DNA from 3 places in the Paenibacillus azoreducens genome. Region 3 is predicted to be linked to each of the others. Evidence: riboswitches for the same ligand, from Rfam matches in the RefSeq annotation. Region 3 holds a riboswitch; each other region holds the start of a gene.

Region 1 (3,115 bases), 1.9 Mb from region 3:
GCTCTTTCTCCTGGATATACGCAGTCAGATGGCTGTGCGAAACGGCCATCAGTTCGGGAATGGCGTTATCGATCCGCAGCTTGTCCACAAATTCCCGGATTTCGGCCAAAAACCGCGGTCCTAAGTTCAGCGCCGGAAAGGCTTCAGCCAATACAGCGATAAGCAAGCCGGACATACGGTTCTCTTCACGATCCCCACCTTCCGAAGGAGGCGCTTTTTCCTCGAAAATATTCAATCCGTCCTTGTCATGGTATTGGCTGAGGTTGAACATCGACTGCAAAAAATAGACCTCATCCTGAGGCAAAACGACGCCGTAAAGCTGAGTAAGCTTCTCCGACAGTTTTACGACGGGGCCGTAAAACGCGTTTTGATCCCAGGCATAGCTGCCGTTTTTGAGCGCAACCCGATGTCCCTGTTTGACTCTTTCGAGCACAATAGCGATCAGAAACGACAGGCTGCGCTTGGAATTCAAAAAGTAGATCACTCCTTTTTCCCGCTCGATTTCCGCCACTAAGCCGTTCAGCCGGTCAAAATCGGCATTCGAAAAAGGCCATCCGGTATACGGATAAGCCTCGGTAAACAGTTTCCAGAAAAAATAGCGGACATGAATTTCATTACCTTTAAGCGTCGGCGAGGAGTACGTAATCCGAAGCTGAAACGGACGCAGCTCATCCCGGTTTAGATGAATAATCCATTTTTTGAACGAGGAAAAACTCATGTAGAGCTCTTCCGCCACCTCTTCCGCAGAGGCGTTTCCGTTGTTTACGAACAAAAGCTGCATCAGGCGGAAATAAGGCGTCTCCCGAAGCAGCGGTTCCAAAACTTCCTGAATGCTCGTGCCGTAACGGTCCCGGCGGAAAATGATGCCCCTCCCCCTCGATACCTCGATATGCATGGACGGGGGCAGGAGGTGAAGGGCCGCTTCGACGATTTTGCGGACGGACTTGCCGGATAACCCCAGCTCTTTTTCCACCTCGGCAAACGTAAACCACCGCTCCTCCCGGTCCAGCAGCTTCAGCAGCGATTTCAGCTGCATATATTCTTTATTCATGTCATCACCTTTACCCGTTGCTTCCGCCAGGCCAAGCGGTACCTCAATATTCTAGCCAGCGAAGGCCATATTCAGCCCGAAGGCTGCTCCATCCGGTAAATACGCTGGTCAATCAAAAAATTAAGCAAAATACGGTTGAACTCAATCGGCTGACATAAATGACTTGGATAGATCGCGTCTTCAATGACCGCCTTCTGTGCGCAGGAGAACCACTCTACCGCCTTGTTCATCTGGTTCACAAACCATTCGCTTTGTCTGCCCGCTACGCATAATATCGGCATTTTCAGCCGCGTTGAACCCGGATCCGTATGGACCTTCAGCAAAGCCATCCGCTGCTTGATCGATTCGGTAGGCCGTTTATGAAACAGCTCATTCCGTAAAATACTGTAAGCCGGAATCCAGCGGTGGTATGTCACGCGGAGCGAGCGGAGGAAAAATTCCGCAGGCAGATAATAGGAAAGCCAGCTGCATGCCTCGAGGATTTTCCACAGGCTGCTTTTGGTGCCAAAAGGACCGCATGGACCGTAGAAATAACTGTCCACCAGCACAAGCGCATTTACCCTGTCCGGGTAAGAGGCCGCAAACTTTTGCACAAGCAAACTTCCGCTCGAGCAGCCGACAAGGGTCACTTTCGGGATATCCAGTTTATCCATTAATTCGTTTAAATCCTCGCATTGCGTCTTGACGATCTCTTCCACTTCCACGTTTAACTTCCCCGAATTTCCGTATCCCCTCAAATCAAGCACGATGACTTTGGCTCTTTTGCTGAAATACTCCACTTGAGGCTCAAACATATGATGAGATGAAAGATGTCCATGAATAAAAACAATGGGCACGCCGCTGCCATGCGTCTCATAATACAGCGTTGTTCCGTTCACTTCTATATTAGGCAACTTCCTTCTCCTCTCCATTATGCATTATCTGACGATGCCTTCTTTAATCCAGAACTAAATCCGAAAACAGCAAAAAAAGAAGCACGGGAAAGAGGAACTCTCTTTCCATGCTTCTTGAGGCAAGGCAAATAAACCTTGCATTGCATGTATAAAAAGCAGCCTCTCTTCTAACGCTTACGAGGTTAGCTGACGGATTCGGACCCAAGAGTAGCCCTACTCGAATGCTTTTTCGAGATTCACCCCATGTGACGAATGATTGATCATCACGGCCGGTTCCCCCGTTTTCCGTCGGAACGGAAATTCAGCGATCTTAGACATCCATTCAATTTTCCGCACAGAAAAACACAGAGCAGGTACCCTGTGTTCGTTGACAACTCACAGTTTCACTCCTCTCTCATAGCGACGCTTACGAGGTTAGCTGTCGGATTCGGGCAGTGAGAGTTGCCCTGCGGATTGGAAGCCGATATTAAACCGCCTCTTCTTCCGATTCACCCCTAGCAGCGGCTTCATTCCGTATGATCGGAATGCCATGCCAATGCTGATTGTGGTTCCCCCGCTTTTCGCAATTGAAAATTCAGCGCAATTCATTCATGAAGCGAAGATACTTCATAATGAGTTGACTATACGCCTGAGCCGGCAAACTGTAAAGGATGGTTATGATAGAATTCATGGCCTTTTTTAAGGCTATTGCCGGTTTCCGGTCACTGAACTTACTCAATCATTCATTTACAACCGAAAGCTTCCGTTTACTTGATTTATGTTCCGCATAACACTTGATGAGCGGCCCCCTACAGAAGCGGATACAGGGACATTTGCTCGCCTTTCAGAATTACCGGCTTTCAGAAGGCCTGTTTGGCAGCGAATGAGTAGGATGGAGAAACTTCGAGTTCTTCTTTTCGACCAATGACTGGCTTCGTGTCACATGGAACACCGTATTTCTGAATGGGCTGTTTCTTGTGTTCGGTTTGGGGACGGCAATCATGCTCTCGGTGCTGCTCAATGAAGTCGCGGTTAAATGGTTCAAGAAGACGGCACAGTCATTTGTCTTTTTGCCATACTTCATTTCTTGGCTGGTCGTTAGCATGATGGTGCAGACGATGTTCAGCTCATCCGAAGGAATGGTGAATCAGGCATTGACCTCTCTAGGATTTAAAGGGGTAGATTATCAGGT
Region 2 (3,115 bases), 1.3 Mb from region 3:
ATGTGACGATGAGCGCCAGCGGCAAATAGATGCGGGTATGGGCTTTAACGAAGTCCTCAAAGAAGTTCCCCAGCCCGCCCCCTCTGCGCGTAATCCCGCGGATGAAAGCAATGGCAACCACAAGGCCCGAAGCCGCCGAGGTAAACATCATCATCGTGATGACGATCATCTGGCCGAGATACGACATGCCGCTTTCGCCGCTGTAATGCTGCAGGTTCGTGTTGGTCATAAAGCTGATGACCGTATTAAATGACAAGCTGGCATCCATGTTTCCGACGTTGCTCGGGTTCACCGGCAGCCCGCCCATCAATCGTAGAACAAGATAACTGAGGGCCACCAATATGATGTTCGTCGCCAGCATGCTAAGAGCGTATTTTTTCCAGCTCATGCTTGAGCGGTTTTTTAGCCCGATGATTTTAAATAAAATGTTTTCCATCGGTCCGAAAATCTTGTCCGTACGATTGGCCTCATTGGAAAACACATGATATATATAGCTTCCTACCGGCTTGACCAGCAGGAGCAGCACCGCGATGACAATGCAAATCTGCAAAATATCCACTTTCGCTTCCTCCTCATAAAATAACCCCACAAAGTGTCGCGTGACCTTCGAGGCTTATTCCGATTACTTTGCGGGGACCCCGGAAATATAACTCCACAAAGTGTCGCGTGACCTTCGAGGCTTGTTCCGATTACTTTGCGGGGACCCCCGGTTCCCCCTGTACTAAAACCGTTCCGGATGGATCAGGGCATATACCAAATAGATGAATACGAGCAGCGCCAAAACCGACACTACGATCATCGTTCTTCCCCTCCCCCATCCACGATATGGCCGCACCACATCAGGAACAGCAGAAAAACGCCGAACACTCCCGCAAGTGTCACGATCATCAGAAAGTCCATCATGGCTTTGATTTCTCTCCTCTCGGTCATAAAACGCATTTACTTCAGCAAAAATCCAACTTCGCCGTTTAACGAATGAATGATGTGGTTGGCCCCAAGCCCCCGGTATATTCCCGGAGAATTCCCTGTACGCGTAATCACATAGATCGGACGTGAAGTCCAGGGACGGCATATTTGCAAATACCGGCAAGTTAAATTGAGACTATTCTCGAAGATGAAGATCCGGCCGACTTTCTGCTCCGGCACGGCCCATTCATCTGTATGGTTCGTATGAATCCGGATGATTTGCGAAACGCCCAGCTTCTTGAGCGCCCGCTCTTCCTTCAAATTATTGGTTAGCACGGCGAAAGGCCGTTTGAGATAAATCAGAAGCTTAATAAATTTGCGCCCGGCTTCATTAGGCGCCGTAACAACGATGAGTTCCTCTTCCACGGCTTTCGCCCCCTTTCCGGCAAGATGTCCAGTCTATTAAAAAATCCGTAAGACCTGCTTTACAGCCTTTTGCCGAGTCTGCTTCACAACAAAAAAGCCGCAGGAAAGAGGTCCTTTCCCGCGGCCTGTTACCCATGGCGAAAGAAAGCCATGAAAACACTGCCCACGACAAATGCTGCCTCTCCCTATACGCTTGCGAGGTTAGCTGACGGATTAGGGCGTGAGAGTCGCCCATCCCCCCATCGTCCCTTTTCGGGACGGGAGGATTCACCCCGGGCACCGCCAATGCGGCGCTAATTTGGGTCCCCCGCTTCCGGCCCGCAGCCGGAATTAAGCGTTAAAGACATTCAAATCAATCGTTAATTTTCCGAAATTTTTGCATTTCCTTTCATTTTCAAACCATTTTGGCAACAAAAAACCACAGAGGTTAATAGGTCCCCTGCGGTCGATACACATCGATCACAAGTTTCATCATTCCTCTCTCATACGACGCTTACGAGGTTAGCTGACGGATTCGAGCGGTGAGAGTCGCTCTACCCGCGTTTCGGATCCATGGCATCCGTTCCGCGGGATTCACCCCTGCGGTACCGCCTGCTTCCGACTCTCACACCGGACAACAGGAATACACGCGATTGGTTCCCCCGATTTCCGCCACCTGCGGGCAGAAACTCAGCGATTAAAAATGGAAACGTTTAGAATATGTTTTGAATACGATTTGAATCATACACCCGCGCGCAAAACGTGTAAAGGTGACGCGAAATCACCTATCGCTTAAAAATGCGGCATTTTGAATTGAGTTATCGCTTACAAGGGTTTTTATCTCCTCTAAAGTCGTCCAACCTCTTTATTTCACCTGTTTTCGTAAATCAGGCTGTCATTTTTCATCCTCCTGTCCGCAAGGGAATCTGGAATTTCCGGTAAACCGCCGATATGATGCGCAAAAACATGCATTCTGTTAAAAAACAGCTTTTACCACCCGCAATCCCCCGGAAATTCCCTGATACAAGATACCATTTCCATTGACGCCGAATTGAAACGGGATGACTCATTAAGTAAAATGAAGTTGCATATAACAAAAGCGCTGCAATGATCAGGTTTTACATATCAAATAAGATGGAAGGAGGGCAAAAACATGTCAGTATACGATTACCAAGCCCACACGCTTCAGGGAAAGGCCGTACCCTTGTCCGTTTATGAGGGGAAGGTACTGCTGATCGTGAACACGGCGAGCAAATGCGGATTTACGCCGCAATACCGCGGGCTTCAAGATTTGTATGAAAAATATCATAAACGAAATTTTGAAATTCTCGGTTTCCCAAGCAATCAGTTTGCGCATCAGGAACCAGGGAATAACGAGGAAATTGCGGAGTTTTGCCAGGTCAATTACGGCGTCAGTTTCCCGATGTTCGAGAAAACCGACGTCAACGGCGAAGATGCTCATCCGCTCTTCAAGTACCTTACCGAACAGGCCCCGGGAGTTCTGGGATCCAAAGCGATCAAATGGAATTTCACCAAGTTTTTGGTCGACAAAGAGGGACATGTGGTGAAACGCTACTCCCCGCAAACAACGCCGGATAAACTGGAAGAGGATGTCATTAAACTGCTTGGAGACTGAAATGCATCTGCGGAATAAAACATGTAGTAGCAAAAAAGAGGCCTGGCGGCCTCTGCAGGCTGTCGAGAACATCTCGGCAGCTATTTTTATGTTCATCGATTATATAAGTGTTCGGCGGAGCTTATGTATTCTGTAACTGACAGGAAAAACATCCGCTAAACGCGGCCC
Region 3 (3,115 bases):
CAGCTCCAAAAACGATGACTCGCTAGATAAGCTTGCAGATCTTCTGGAACAGAACTATGGACGTATTACAGATGCGATTCAAGTGAAGCTGCCTGCGAAAACGAAGGTTACCGTATTTCCAAACCCAATGAATTTTATTTATTCGATCGGGCAATTTTCTAACTTTTGGTCGCTTGGCGTTTTTGGCGAAGACGCTTTATACATTGTATCCCCAAAATATCGGCCCTCCATGTTTCAATCAACCGTTCACGAATTTACGCATGTCGTCTTATCGCATGTTGACAGTAAGCGGCCCACATGGTTGGAAGAAGGGGTTGCCAATTATTTCGGGAAAACAGACTTAAATGCCTTGAACGTGCTTCCCCCTTTGGTATCTGCCGGCAAAATACCTGGCTTTGATGAGTTAGACGGGTCTGCCTTCGTTTATAGGAACGGATATCCATATTCGTATACCATTGTGGAATTTTTGGCTGCCAAATACGGATATGAGAAATTAAATGATTTTATCAGGCATCCTGAGGATTGGGATCGTATCTTTGGGGTCAGCAAAGCGGAATTGCATGATCTATGGGTGGGTTATTTAAGAGAAAATTACGGTTCAAAGATGGTAAGAGCAAAGTAAGTAAGAAAATGACCTTTTTGATCACGATGAACGATAAGAGTTGGTTTATGTTATAGGAGGGGACTTCCCCTTCTTTTTTGTTTTATTCCTATCAATAAGCAGAAAACGCGCCATCATAAACAATAGAAATTTTGGGGTCCATCACTTTTCATCGGTGTGATATGATTGATTGCAGAGGAAAGAGTTATTGATCAGCCCCAGTTTGGGGAAATTTGAAAAGGTGTTTGGTTGCTACAGAAACACCCTGTTTTTATACATATTTGTTTTATATTTCCATAAAATCATCATGCTGTCCCCGTCGTAATCCGTGATGAAGCTTTATCATGCCGCCGGCAACATGATAGGCGTAGAAGAACAATATTTGCTTCTGAAACAGAGGATCGAACGCGAGTTGGAACTGCCAATTCACGCCGACATTACCCGTTGGTATAAACAGTGGAAGTCCTTGAATCCCATTCCGTCAGCTGAAGCAACAATAAGGCATCGCTCTGGCCGGACTGCAAAGTTATGAAATCAAAGATAAGGGATAGGCATATCCCAGAGAAGGTTGCCAAACCGCCCAACACATCTGAGTCCTCAAGCACAGATGACGCGTGCCGAGGTAACGGCGCTTATCGCAAGAATGCTCAAAACAACTAATCTGATCGACATGTAAACAAGCGATCTACAATAGCTAACTTAGCCAAACAACCATCCCGGGTTTTGATCTCGCGGATGGTTGTTTTCTCAACGCCCAATGGGTAGGGAGAAACCGATTAGATCCACTCATCGTATGTTTGGAATTCAAATGATAAGAGGCGTGAATCACTTGATTATTCACTTTTTGAGTGTAGGGATACTTTCAATCCCGAATCCGTCAGCTAACCTCGTAAGCGTTATGAAAGAGGAATTTGTTGTGTGCTCATGAAAGCTACGGGAAAGTCCAACTTTCCTGTGGCTTTTTTGTGCCAAAATTGATTTTATGGGTAACAATAAGGGTACATCCATGGTTTCTTCAACTTAAACACTGGCGGTGACATAAACAATGGCAGCATTGAAAAGGTTTCTTATTGGCCGGCCTCTAAAATCTAAAGAACTGGGAGAACAAAAATTAAATAAGAAAAAGGCATTAGCCGTACTTTCATCGGATGCGTTATCTTCCGTAGCCTACGGTCCGGAGCAGATCCTCTTAGTTCTGGTCACCGTCAGTACAGCGGCTTTCTGGTATTCGATCCCTATCGGGATTGGAGTGCTCATTTTATTAACGGCGTTGATTCTGTCATATCGGCAAATTATTTTTGCCTATCCACACGGCGGAGGAGCATATGTTGTGTCCAAGCAGAATCTGGGGATTCTTCCTGGATTGGTAGCTGGAGGCTCTTTGTTGGTGGATTATATTTTAACAGTAGCGGTCAGTGTCTCGGCGGGGACGGATGCGATAACGTCAGCTTTTCCTGTGCTGCATGAGCATACGGTAGGGATTGCCGTAACATTTGTTATTCTGATTACCATTTTGAACCTGAGGGGTGTAACCGAGTCGGCATCCATCTTGGCCTATCCGGTTTACTTATTTGCATTTGCGCTGTTCATTTTGATCGGCGTAGGGCTGCACAATATCATGACCGGTCATGTTTCCCCCAATCTTCATACGCCAATAGGAACACCTGTAGCGGGCATCAGTTTATTTTTGCTGTTAAAAGCTTTTGCATCAGGCAGTTCGGCCTTGACAGGTGTTGAAGCAATATCCAATGCCATCCCGAACTTCAAAGATCCGGCCCCGAAAAATGCCGCCAGAACATTAATGGCGATGGGGGTTCTGCTAGCCCTGTTGTTTTCCGGTATCGTGTTTCTTGCCTATTATTTAGGGATTTCCCCGAATCCCCAGGAGACGGTGGTATCCCAGATCGCCAAGCAGACGTTTGGACGAAATTTTATGTACTTTTTCATCCAGGGAACAACCGCTCTGATCCTTGTCCTTGCCGCCAATACAGGTTACTCGGCCTTCCCGCTGCTTGCGGTTAATCTGGCGAAGGACCGGTTCATTCCTCGAATGTTTACCGTAAGGGGCGACCGTCTTGGTTACTCCAACGGGATCATTATTCTTGGTTTGCTCTCGATCGTGCTGATAATCGCCTTCCACGGGCAAACGGAACATTTGATTCCGCTGTATGCGGTAGGGGTATTCATTCCATTCACGCTGTCACAGACAGGCATGATGGTGAAATGGATTCGTGAGAAGCCTGCGGGCTGGGTGATGAAACTAATCATCAATACGATCGGCGCGCTGATCAGCTTTACGGTTTCAGTCATGTTCTTTGTAACGAAGTTTCCGCAAATCTGGCCGGTGCTGATATTTTTACCGCTGATCGTTTATCTGTTTCATCGCATTAAGAAGCATTATGAAGCGGTGGGTGACCAGCTACGTTTGTCGACCTGCGAACCGGTGGTTCCGATTGAAGGGAATGTCGTTATTCTTCCCGTATCCGGCATCACGCATGTTGTCGAACGTTCCTT

What was found. Region 3 has a riboswitch for cyclic di-AMP ahead of L6442_RS00560 (APC family permease). Riboswitches for the same ligand answer to the same signal wherever they lie in the genome.
Region 1: another riboswitch for cyclic di-AMP. It lies ahead of L6442_RS24455 (alpha/beta fold hydrolase); the one in region 3 lies ahead of L6442_RS00560 (APC family permease).
Region 2: another riboswitch for cyclic di-AMP. It lies ahead of L6442_RS27085 (hypothetical protein); the one in region 3 lies ahead of L6442_RS00560 (APC family permease).

The regions. Positions count from the first base shown of each region.
Region 1 covers NZ_AP025343.1:5,506,543-5,509,657, forward strand. The annotation lists gene L6442_RS24450 (AcpB/EbpR/MafR family transcriptional regulator) at 1-1,051, opposite strand, end outside; gene L6442_RS24455 (alpha/beta fold hydrolase) at 1,123-1,944, opposite strand; cyclic di-AMP (ydaO/yuaA leader) riboswitch at 2,100-2,261, opposite strand; cyclic di-AMP (ydaO/yuaA leader) riboswitch at 2,333-2,534, opposite strand; gene L6442_RS24460 (hypothetical protein) at 2,925-3,115, shown strand, end outside.
Region 2 covers NZ_AP025343.1:6,090,381-6,093,495, forward strand. The annotation lists gene kdpA (potassium-transporting ATPase subunit KdpA) at 1-559, opposite strand, end outside; gene kdpF (K(+)-transporting ATPase subunit F) at 722-799, opposite strand; gene L6442_RS27085 (hypothetical protein) at 940-1,332, opposite strand; cyclic di-AMP (ydaO/yuaA leader) riboswitch at 1,507-1,679, opposite strand; cyclic di-AMP (ydaO/yuaA leader) riboswitch at 1,807-2,017, opposite strand; gene L6442_RS27090 (glutathione peroxidase) at 2,465-2,947, shown strand.
Region 3 covers NZ_AP025343.1:105,249-108,363, forward strand. The annotation lists gene L6442_RS00555 (gluzincin family metallopeptidase) at 1-622, shown strand, start outside; cyclic di-AMP (ydaO/yuaA leader) riboswitch at 1,336-1,513, shown strand; gene L6442_RS00560 (APC family permease) at 1,647-3,115, shown strand, end outside.